Regions from separate parts of the Kocuria sp. CNJ-770 genome, predicted to be linked through region 2. Evidence: riboswitches for the same ligand, from Rfam matches in the RefSeq annotation. Region 2 holds a riboswitch; the other holds the start of a gene.

Region 1 (5,020 bases), on a different contig from region 2:
GAGAAGCCCAGCAGCGTGATGCTGGAGTGCTCCGCGGCGCGCTCGCGCAGCCAGGCGGCCACGGGCGCCACCGCCTCGGCGACGCGCTCGGCGGAGAAGCTGAGGTCGGCCGCGAGCGGGAACCACTGGAAGCCCAGCTGCGCGGGCTGGGGCGCGCGCAGGGAGGCCACGCTGAACTCGCCCGGCAGCTCCGGGACGAGGCCCATCAGGTCGTGCTCGTGCGAGCCGTAGCCGTGCAGCAGCACGAGCAGCGGGGTGCCGGGGCGGGCGGCGGGGTCGGTGCTCCACACGGCGTGCGGGGTGGTCGCGTGCGGGGCGGTTCCGGTCGGGGCGGGGGCGTCGGTCATGGCACCAGTGTGCCACCCGCGGCGCCGCCCGCCCGGGCGCAGGGGCGGGCCAGCACGGTCTCCACGAGCAGCTTCCCCACCTGTGGCGCCTCGATGAGGAACCCGTCGTGCCCGGACGGGGACGTGAGGGTGTGCCGCCGGACGTCCCCGGGCAGGGCGGCGGCCAGGACGTCGGACTCGCGCGGGAGGTACAGGCGGTCGGAGTCGACCGCGGCCACCAGCCACTCGCACGAGGTCACCGACAGGGCCTCCTCCAGCGTGCCGCGGCCGCGGCAGACGTCGTGGGACATGAGCGTCTCGTTGACGGCGAGGTAGCTGTTGGCGTCGAACCGGCCCGCGAGCTTGGAGGCCTGGTGGTCGAGGTAGCTCTCGACCTGGTAGCGCCCGCGGCCCCCGGGGTGGGTGCCGATCACCTGCTCCTCGGCCTGCGGGGTGCGCCCGAACCGGTGGTGCAGCTCGTCGGCGGAGCGGTAGGTGATGTGGGCGATCCGCCGGGCCAGGCCCAGCCCGGTCACCGGGAAGGGCCCGTCGTAGTAGTCCCCGCCCCGGAAGTCCGGGTCCTGGCGGATCGCGAGGTTCTGCGCCTGCCCCCAGGCGAGCTGCTCGGCGCTGGACTGGGGGCACGCGGCGACCACCGCGCAGGCCCGGACCCGCTCCGGGTAGGTCACCGCCCACTCCAGGGCGCGCGCCCCGCCCATGGACCCGCCGATGACCAGGCGCCACGTGTCGATGCCCAGGGCGTCGGCCAGGGCGGCCTCCGCGCGCACGGAGTCCCGCACGGTGACCAGGGGGAAGCGGGAGCCCCAGGGCCGGCGCTCGGGGTCCACCTCGGCCGGGGCCGGGGTGGACGGTCCCGTGGAGCCGTAGCAGCCGCCCACGATGTTGGCGCACACCACGAAGTAGCGGTCGGTGTCGATGGCGGCGCCGGGGCCGACCAGGCCGTCCCACCAGCCGCCGCTCTCGGCGGCGCGGCGCCGCGCCTCCGGGGCCCCGGGCCGGGCCCTCCCGGCGGCGACGTGGGTGTCCCCGGTCAGGGCGTGCTCCACGAGCACCGCGTTGGAGCCGTCCGGGGCGAGCACGCCCCAGGTCTCGTAGGCGATCCGGACCTCCGGCAGCCGGAAGCCGGACTCCAGCTCCAGGGTGCCGATCTCGGCGTGCCGCGGCACGCCGTCCTCGCGCACGTCCGCGCCGGCGCCGCGCAGCACCGTCACGCTCACTCCTGCCCTCCGGCCGCGGCCGCGGCGAAGCCCTGCTCCAGGTCCGCCAGGATGTCCGTGACGTTCTCCAGCCCCACGGACAGGCGCACGAAGCCGGGCTCCACCCCCGCCGCGAGCTGCTCCTCGGGCAGCAGCTGGCTGTGCGTGGTGGACGCGGGATGGATCACCAGGGAGCGGACGTCGCCGATGTTCGCCACGTTGGAGTGCAGCGTCAGGGCGTCCACGAAGGCCGCGCCGGCCGCCCGGCCGCCCTCGAGGACGAACCCGAGGACGGAGCCGGCGCCGCGGGGCGCGTACTTGCGCGCCCGGTCGTGCCAGGGCGAGGACTCCAGCCCCGCCCAGCTCACCGAGCGGACGTCCTCCCGCGCCTCCAGCCAGCGGGCCACCTCCCCGGCGTTGGCCACGTGGCGCTCCATGCGCAGCGACAGCGTCTCGATGCCCTGCTCGATGAGGAAGGCGTTGAACGGGGAGATCGCCGAGCCGAGGTCGCGCAGCAGCTGCACCCGGGCCTTGAGGATGTAGGAGAGGTTGACCCCGAACGCGCCCTCCGCGCCGAGGGCCTGGGCGTAAACGAGCCCGCCGTAGGACTCGTCGGGCTCGTTGAAGCCGGGGAAGCGCTCCGGGTACCGGCCGAAGTCGAAGGCGCCGGAGTCCACGATCACGCCGCCGATCGCGGTGCCGTGCCCGCCCATGAACTTCGTGGCGGAGTGCACCACGATGTCCGCGCCCCAGCGGAACGGCTGGACGAGGTAGGGGGTCGCCACCGTGTTGTCCACGATGAGCGGGACCTCGTGGTCGTGGGCGATCCCGGAGACCGTCTCGATGTCGAGGACGTCGTTGCGCGGGTTCGGGATGGTCTCGGCGTAGAACGCCTTGGTGTTCGGGCGCACGGCCCGCCGCCAGGCCTCCGGGTCGTCCGGGTCGGTCACGAAGGTGGTCTCGATGCCGAGCTTGGGCAGCGTGAACTTGAGGAGGTTGTACGTCCCGCCGTACAGGCTCGGGCTGGCCACCACGTGGTCCCCCGCCCCGGCGAGGTTGAGCACCGCGAACGTCGTGGCCGACTGCCCAGCGCTGAGCATCAGGCGCCCACCCCGCCCTCCAGGGCGCTGATGCGGTTCTCCACGACCTCCGTGGTCGGGTTGCCGATGCGGGTGTAGATGGGTCCCAGCTCCGCGAGCGCGAAGCGGTCCGCAGCGGCCTGGGCGTCGGGGAAGACGAAGGACGTGCTCTGGTGGATGGGCAGGGCGCGGGAGCCGGTCACCGGATCGGGGCGCTGGCCGGCGTGGATCTGCTGGGTCTCGAACGACCAGCCGGCCGGGTGCTCGGGGGTGGGCAGCGCGGTCGCGGTGCGGTCGGCCGTGGAAGCAGTGGACTCGGACATGCCGGGAGACTCCTTGCGGGTGTCAGGGGTCCGGTGTCCGACCGTGGTGGTGCTGCCGTGCGACGGCCGGGCACCGAGGACCCGCGCTTGCTCGCTCGCCGGTCGCGAGGAGCCCGGTCTTCACCCAGGGCACCCCACCGCGGTGGAGGGTTGCCGGCCAGCTAGCTGGGGCTTGGACGCTGGCGCTCATGACCTGGACAGCATTCTCCGGATTCGGGCGACACGGCGTCAAGCCGGGGTGCGGCGAGCGCCCCGCGCACGCGCCGGACGGGCCGGGGAGCACCCCGCCGGGGACCGATTTGGAGACGAAAGTCACACGGTGCCACGATGAGCCCATGAGAGTCGACCACGTGTCCTACGCCTGCCGCCCGGAGGGCCTGACGGCCACCACCGAGCGCATTGCCGACCAGCTCGGGATCGAGCCGGTCAAGGGTGGGGTGCACCCCCGTTTCGGCACCCGCAACATGATCCTTCCGCTCACCAACCACCAGTACGTCGAGGTCGTCGAGGTCCTCGAGCACCCCGCGGCGGAGAAGGCCCCGTTCGGCCGGGCCGTGCGCGCCCGCTCCGAGGCCGGCGGCGGCTGGCTGGGCTGGGTCGTCGAGGTCGACGACCTCGCGCCCTTCGAGCAGCGCCTCGGCCGGCACGCGGTGCCCGGCCACCGGGTCTTCCCCGACGGCCGGTGCCTGGAGTGGCACCAGATCGGCGTCAAGGGCCTGATCGCCGATCCCCAGCTGCCGTTCATGGTGCGCTTCGACTCGGCCCCGGAGATGCACCCGTCCCAGGCGCGGATCACCGACGTGGCCCTCGCCGGGATGTGCATCGCCGGGGCGCCCGAGCGGGTGGCCGAGTGGCTGGGCGCGCCCGTGGAGACCGCGCTCGAGGACCTGGCGGTGGAGTGGCGCTATCCGGAGGGCACGCCCGGGCTGCTCTCGGTGTCCTTCGGCACCCCCGACGGGCTGGTCACGATCTGAGGCGCCGGCCGAGGCGGGCCCGCACGGCGGGCCCGCCTCAGCCGAGCAGCCGGCCGACGCCCAGGAAGCCCACGGCGTCCAGCAGGAAGTGCGCGACGACGAGGGGCATGACCCGCCCGGTGCGCCGGTAGAGCTCGGCGAAGACCAGGCCCATCACCACGTTGCCGAGGAAGGGCCCGATGCCTGGTAGAGGTGGTAGCTGCCGCGGAACAGCGCCGTGACCACCAGCACCACCGGCCAGCGCCAGCCGATGCGGGTGAGCCGGTCGGTCAGGAACGCGACCACCACCACCTCCTCGACCAGGGCGTGGCGCAGCGCGGAGAGCAGCAGCACCGGCACCGTCCACCAGTGCTCGGCCAGCCCGGAGGTCGTCACCTCCGCGGTGAGGCCCAGGGCGCGGCCGGCCGCGTAGAGGGCCAGGGTGCCCAGCCCCATGACGAGGAACAGGACGGTGCCCAGCCCGAGGTCCGGGACCGGCATCCGGGCGTCGAGCCCGATCCGCCGCCGCACCGTGCCCAGCGCGCCGGCGGAGCCGGCGAGCAGGTACAGCGCCAGCAGCACCGGGACCAGGTCCAGGCCGATGCCCGTGAGCTGGCGCAGCAGGTCGATCAGCGGCTGCACGCTCAGCGGCGGGTTCATCGTGGCCTGCGCCTCCGAGAGCGGGCCGCGGGCCAGCTGCTCGGCCAGGGAGAGCACCGCGTAGAGCGCGGAGGCGCCCAGGGAGACCCCCAGCACGAGGACCACCTGCATCCACAGGTCGGCGCGGGTGGAGCCGAAGGCCGGCGGGCGCGGGGCGAGGTGCGCGGGGGTGCTCATGCGGCCATTCTGGCACCGCCCGGGCGGACCGCCGGGTCGCGGGCCCCTCGCCGGCGCCGCGCCCCCGGGCCGGCCAGCGGCGGGCGGGGTGCCTTCCCTAGGATGGGCACATGACAGCTCTTCCCCCGCAGATCCGCCGGCAGCCCGCCGAGCGCACCTTCCACGGCCACCTGTTCTCCGATCCCTACGAGTGGATGCGGGCGAAGGAGTCCCCGGAGGTGCTCGCCCACCTCACCGCGGAGAACGAGTACGCGGAGGCCCGCACGGCCCACCTGGCCGGGCTGC
Region 2 (5,020 bases):
GCGGTGCCGCAACAGCCTTCCGTCCGGCCACCGAGACCTTGGCCGCAGAGACCATCAGAGGAACAAAGGCGAAGAACACCGCGGCCCCCAGCACCGAAACCACGGCCCGCACCCAGGACGGCAGCAGGTCCGAGGGCAGGCTGAACAGCAGCACGCACAGATTGATGACCACCACACGGAACATGGCCGCCCGGTTCATCACTCGATTGGCGGCCCGTACGGTCGCCGGGCCGCCGCCGATCGTGACAGGCAGGAGGTAGGTCATGGCACCCAGCAGTACTTGGGCCAGGAAACCGGCCACGAACGGCACGGTCAGCTGCCGCAGCACCGCCGTCTCGAATCCGTGCCCGGCCACCAGCCAGGTGATCACCACCGTCGTGGCCAACCACCACATCACCCCGGCAGCCACGGAGAAGCCCGCGTAGTCGGCCGGCCGCCGACGGCAAGCGGTGCCGGCCATGACCACCGCCACGGCCACCAGCCCACAGATGTAGGCGGCCAGACCGGCCATCGTCACCCACACCGTCCCGAGCAGGGATCCCCCGACCGTGGTCACGATTCCCCCGGTCATCACCGGCAGAGCGACTGCGGTGATCCGAGAGGAGAAACCGACCATGCGGGTGCGCAAGATCGTGGGCCACAGCGTCAGCAGCGTGCCCGCGACCGTCAACCCCACGAAGCCCAGCACATTGGTCGCCTCGTGCGCCAACAGGACCCGGGCATGCCACGGTGCGGACAGCCCGGCGGCCAGCACGGCCCCCAGCACCGCCCCGACGGGCAACAGGAACGCGGCCACCACGTAATACTTCACGGTCACAGCGAATCGCGACGGCAGCGCCGTGCGCAGCTGCCCCAGCAACGCAGTGCCGTGCCAGGTCAGCGCGGCCCCGATCAGGACCGCCGCCAGCACGGTCAGCCAGTACCAGGTGCTCAGCAACCCGGCGATCAGCAGCACGATCCCCACGTTGAGCATGCGGATGCGGGCCAGTTGCCGTCTCCTGGAGCCATCGGGCAGCCGGTTCTTCAGCAATGACTCGGTGAAGTGCTGGGACCACACCATGATCGAATTGGTGATCAAGCCCAGGGTCACCAGGTGCACCATCACCCAGCGGAAGTCAGGAACCCAGCGATGGACCAAGATGACGACCAGCAGCACGCCCATCCAGATGCGAATCGGTGCGGCACTCCGGCGATGCCATGACGCGCGGCCGTGAAGCCGTGGGCGACTGATCACGTGACTCATCCATTCCTAATCTTGCATTTCATTTGCAAGTATAAGTGTCGTCATCGGCTGCCCATAACGCGAGGAAGTCGCGATCCTGAGGAGAGGGGTTGCAATCGGCCCGGGAGTTGGCGCACGACCACGTTGGCCGGATGAACCCGCTCACTCGTATTCGATGACCACACGTCATCACCGTCGTCATCGATGACCGATCCGCACGATCGGCCACCACACGCATGAGTCGGAAAATACCGCGCAGCACCCTGATTGTCCTGTCGCTGCCATCCCACACCGACACCAAGCCCCGCGCAGGAAGTGCGGAGTCGAGTGGGGGAGTCGGGGCGCCTCCACCGCTTTACATATGGCCGGCTACCGGACATTGCCCGCGGGAACGATAATGCAGTTGAGGCTGGTCATACGCCGCGGGTTGCCACGGCCGAAGAGCGGGGCCGGGGAGAGCCCTCCTGTGGTGCCGGAGGACGAATCCGATGGCTCCGTGCACGGCTCCCGGGATCCGGTTGACGCCGTTCACCACGCCGTTGATGACGCCACCCCCAGGCGGGCGTCATCTTCTCCGCGCACAACGCCCTCGACGACGCCCTGGTCTTCCGTCGGGACATCACTGAGCCCACGATGAGGGCCGGGCGGCCGGCCGTCATAACCTGTCACAAACCCGGCCCGACGTCGGCCGAAGCGGCCGAGCGCGATCGCCCGGCCCGAATATGTCCCGACGTGTGGTTTTGTGACAACCGACCCCACCGTCCGTTGGACTATAGAGCCGTCCATCGAGTGGGATGAGCGCACCACACCATCCAGAGCGGCCGAGAGATCTGGCTCGACGACGCCGCAGCAACCAGTCAGCCGACCCTGGGACACCGGGACCGGCGGGCACGGTGCTACCGCCAGGACCGATGGAGGATCGAGTGAATCACCACGCCACCCAACAGGTCCACGCCGGCTACGAGCCCGAGGCCCCCTACTGGCCGGTGGCCGTGCCCATCCACCAGACGGCGGCCTACCGCTTCCCCGATCACGCCACGGCCGCCTCGATGTTCCGGCTGGAGACCCCCGGGTTCACCTACAGCCGCACGGGCAACCCCACGGTCGCCGTGTTCGAGAACCGACTGGCGGCCCTGGAGGGCGGGATCGGGGCCATCGGCACCGCCACGGGACAAGCCGCCGTCGCACTGTCCCTGCTGACCCTGCTCCACGGCGGTAAGCACTTGGTCGCCTCCAGCCAGCTCTACGGCGGGACGGTGGACCTGCTGACGGACACCTTCGCCGACTTCGGCATCGAGGTCACTTTCGCCGACCCGGCCGACCCGCAGGCCTGGGGCGCGGCGATCCGGCCGGACACCCGCGCGTTCCTCCTGGAGTCCATCACCAACCCGCTGGCCACCGTGCCGGACCTGCCGGCGCTGGCGGACATCGCCCACGCCTCCGGGGTCCCGGTCGTGGTGGACAGCACCTTGGCGACGCCGGTCCTGTACCGGCCACTGGAACATGGTGCCGACGTGGTGGTGCACTCCGCCACGAAGTTCCTCGGCGGGCACGGGGCCGTCCTCGGCGGGGCGATCGTGGACGGCGGCACCTTCGACTACGGCGCAGCCCCGGAGCGGTGGCCCCAACTGACCCGGCCCAAGGCCCGCTACGGCGGACAGGCACTCATCGACCGGCACGGCCGCGGCGCCTACCTGGCGCTGGCGCGCAGCAAGTTCCTGCCCGACCTCGGCCCCTCCCTCGCCCCGGCCAGCGCCGCCCAGTTCATCCAGGGCCTGGAGACCCTCGCCGTCCGCATCGCCCGGCAGGAGGAGACCGCGCGAACGGTCGCCGAGCACCTGGCCCGGCACCCCACCGTCGGGCGCGTCCACCACCCGGCGATCCCCGGACATCCCAGCGCCGCTCTCGCCGAGAGGGACTTCCCGCACGGCACCGGCTCGGTGTTCTCCTTCGACCTGGCCGCCGGCCCCGAGGCCATCGGCCCGTTCATCGACGCTCTGGAGCTGCTCCAGCTCGTGGCCAACATCGGGGACGTGCGCTCCCTGGTCAGCCCCCCGGCGACCATGACGCACTGCCGGCTCACCCCTAACCAACGCCGGGCCGCAGGCATCGCTGAGACCACGATCCGGCTGTCCATCGGACTGGAGTGTCCCGAGGCCCTGATCGCCGACCTCGACCGGGCGCTGGCCACCGTACCGGCCTCGGCCCTGACCGGGAAGGCGCGCTGAGGTGACCCTCCTGACCGACTCAGCACAGACGGACACTGCGCCGACGGCCCGGGGACTGAAGACCTTGGGCCTGCGGATGGACCGGCACGGCGCGAACGCCGCGGAGCTGGCCGGCTGGTTGCGGGAGCACCCGGCGGTCGGGCAGGTATACTCCCCCGGGCTCCCGGAGCACCGCGGGCACGAGCTGGCGGCCCGGCAGATGGACGGATTCGGCGGGATCGTGTCCGTGCGGCTGGGCGGGGGAGAGCCCGCCGCACGGGCGTTCGCCCAGTCCACGGAGCTGTTCGCCCTGTCCGTCAGCCTCGGCGGGGTCGAGTCCCTCATCTGCTACTGCTCCAAGATGACCCACGCCTCCGTGCGAGGCACGGCCCTGGAGGTCCCGGCCGACCTGGTCCGGCTGTCCGTGGGCGTCGAGGACGTCACCGACCTGCAGGCGGACCTCGAAGCGGCACTGGAGTGCGCCGCGCGCCCCGGACCGGTCAGCGCCGCGTCACCGCCGCGGCCCGCGCGGCCCGGGGAACCGGCAGCCCGGAGGCCCGGATCGACGTCGTCCGGGCAGCGCCGGGGGTGCCGGGAGCATGACTGGGGCGACCTTCGGGAGGGCAGTGCACGAGCAGCAGGGAAGGACGTTCGAGATGAGTACACATCTGGCAGGCAGGCCCCCGGTCCACAGCGAGGAATCGATGCATCAGACCACCAGGACGAACGACTTCACGTTCGATATCAGCACGACCCGCTTCGATGAGGACTACTGCCCCTCGTCCAGTTCCCGAGGCACGACGAACTTCGCGAACCTGGCCCGCGGCGAGAACCGTCGGCAGAACCTCCGAAACACCCTGACAATGATCAATAGTCGCTTCAACGACCTGGCCCACTGGGACAATCCCAGCCGGGATCGCTATGTCGTGGAGATCGAGATCGTCTCCGTGGACCTGCACTTCGCCGCCGACGGCGACGACGCGGTGTTCCCCCTGATCGAGGTCCTCGACGTGCAGATCCTCGACACGCTGTCCAATGTGCACATCGACGGGATCGTGGGGAACAACTTCTCGTCCTACCTCCGGGACTATGACTTCAGCGTGGTGCTGCCGGAACACCACGCGAAGGCGTCCCGGTCCAGCATCCCCGATGACTTCGGCGAATTGCACGGGAAGCTCTTCACGCACTTCCTGGACTCCGAGGCCTACCGCGAGCGGTTCCGCCAGCCGCCCGTGATCTGCATCAGCGTCTCGAGCACCAAGACGTATCGTCGGCTCGAGAACCACCATCCGATCCTCGGGGTGGAGTATCGGCAGGATGAATCCTCCTTGACGGATCGATACTTCGAGAGGATGGGACTGCGGGTCCGCTACTTCATGCCCCGCGGCGCGGTCGCACCCCTGGCGTTCTACTTCCGGGGGGATCTCCTCAATGACTATTCCAACCTGGCACTCATCGGCCTCATCAGCACGATGGAAGCGTTCCAGAAGATCTATCGCCCGGAGATCTACAACGCCAATGCGGCAGCTGGTCGGGTCTACCGGCCGAGCCTGGAGAGTCGAGACTACTCGGTGACGCAGATCGCCTACGA

What was found. Region 2 has a riboswitch for S-adenosylmethionine ahead of BJF77_RS15695 (O-acetylhomoserine aminocarboxypropyltransferase/cysteine synthase family protein). Riboswitches for the same ligand answer to the same signal wherever they lie in the genome.
Region 1: it holds a riboswitch for S-adenosylmethionine, as region 2 does, so the genes downstream of both, BJF77_RS18220 (bifunctional o-acetylhomoserine/o-acetylserine sulfhydrylase) here and BJF77_RS15695 (O-acetylhomoserine aminocarboxypropyltransferase/cysteine synthase family protein) in region 2, are expected to answer to the same signal.

Annotation. Positions count from the first base shown of each region.
Region 1 is NZ_MKJW01000155.1:34,652-39,671, reverse strand. It holds gene BJF77_RS18230 (alpha/beta hydrolase) at 1-347, opposite strand, end outside; gene BJF77_RS18225 (homoserine O-acetyltransferase) at 344-1,564, opposite strand; partial or broken gene BJF77_RS18220 (bifunctional o-acetylhomoserine/o-acetylserine sulfhydrylase) at 1,561-2,945, opposite strand; SAM riboswitch class IV at 3,024-3,139, opposite strand; gene BJF77_RS18215 (VOC family protein) at 3,281-3,919, shown strand; partial or broken gene BJF77_RS18210 (CPBP family intramembrane glutamic endopeptidase) at 3,957-4,735, opposite strand; gene BJF77_RS18205 (S9 family peptidase) at 4,846-5,020, shown strand, end outside.
Region 2 is NZ_MKJW01000129.1:7,096-12,115, reverse strand. It holds gene BJF77_RS15700 (multicopper oxidase domain-containing protein) at 1-1,162, opposite strand, end outside; SAM riboswitch class I at 2,028-2,140, shown strand; gene BJF77_RS15695 (O-acetylhomoserine aminocarboxypropyltransferase/cysteine synthase family protein) at 2,146-3,450, shown strand; partial or broken gene BJF77_RS22095 (PLP-dependent transferase) at 3,482-3,913, shown strand; gene BJF77_RS15685 (DUF1852 domain-containing protein) at 4,134-5,020, shown strand, end outside.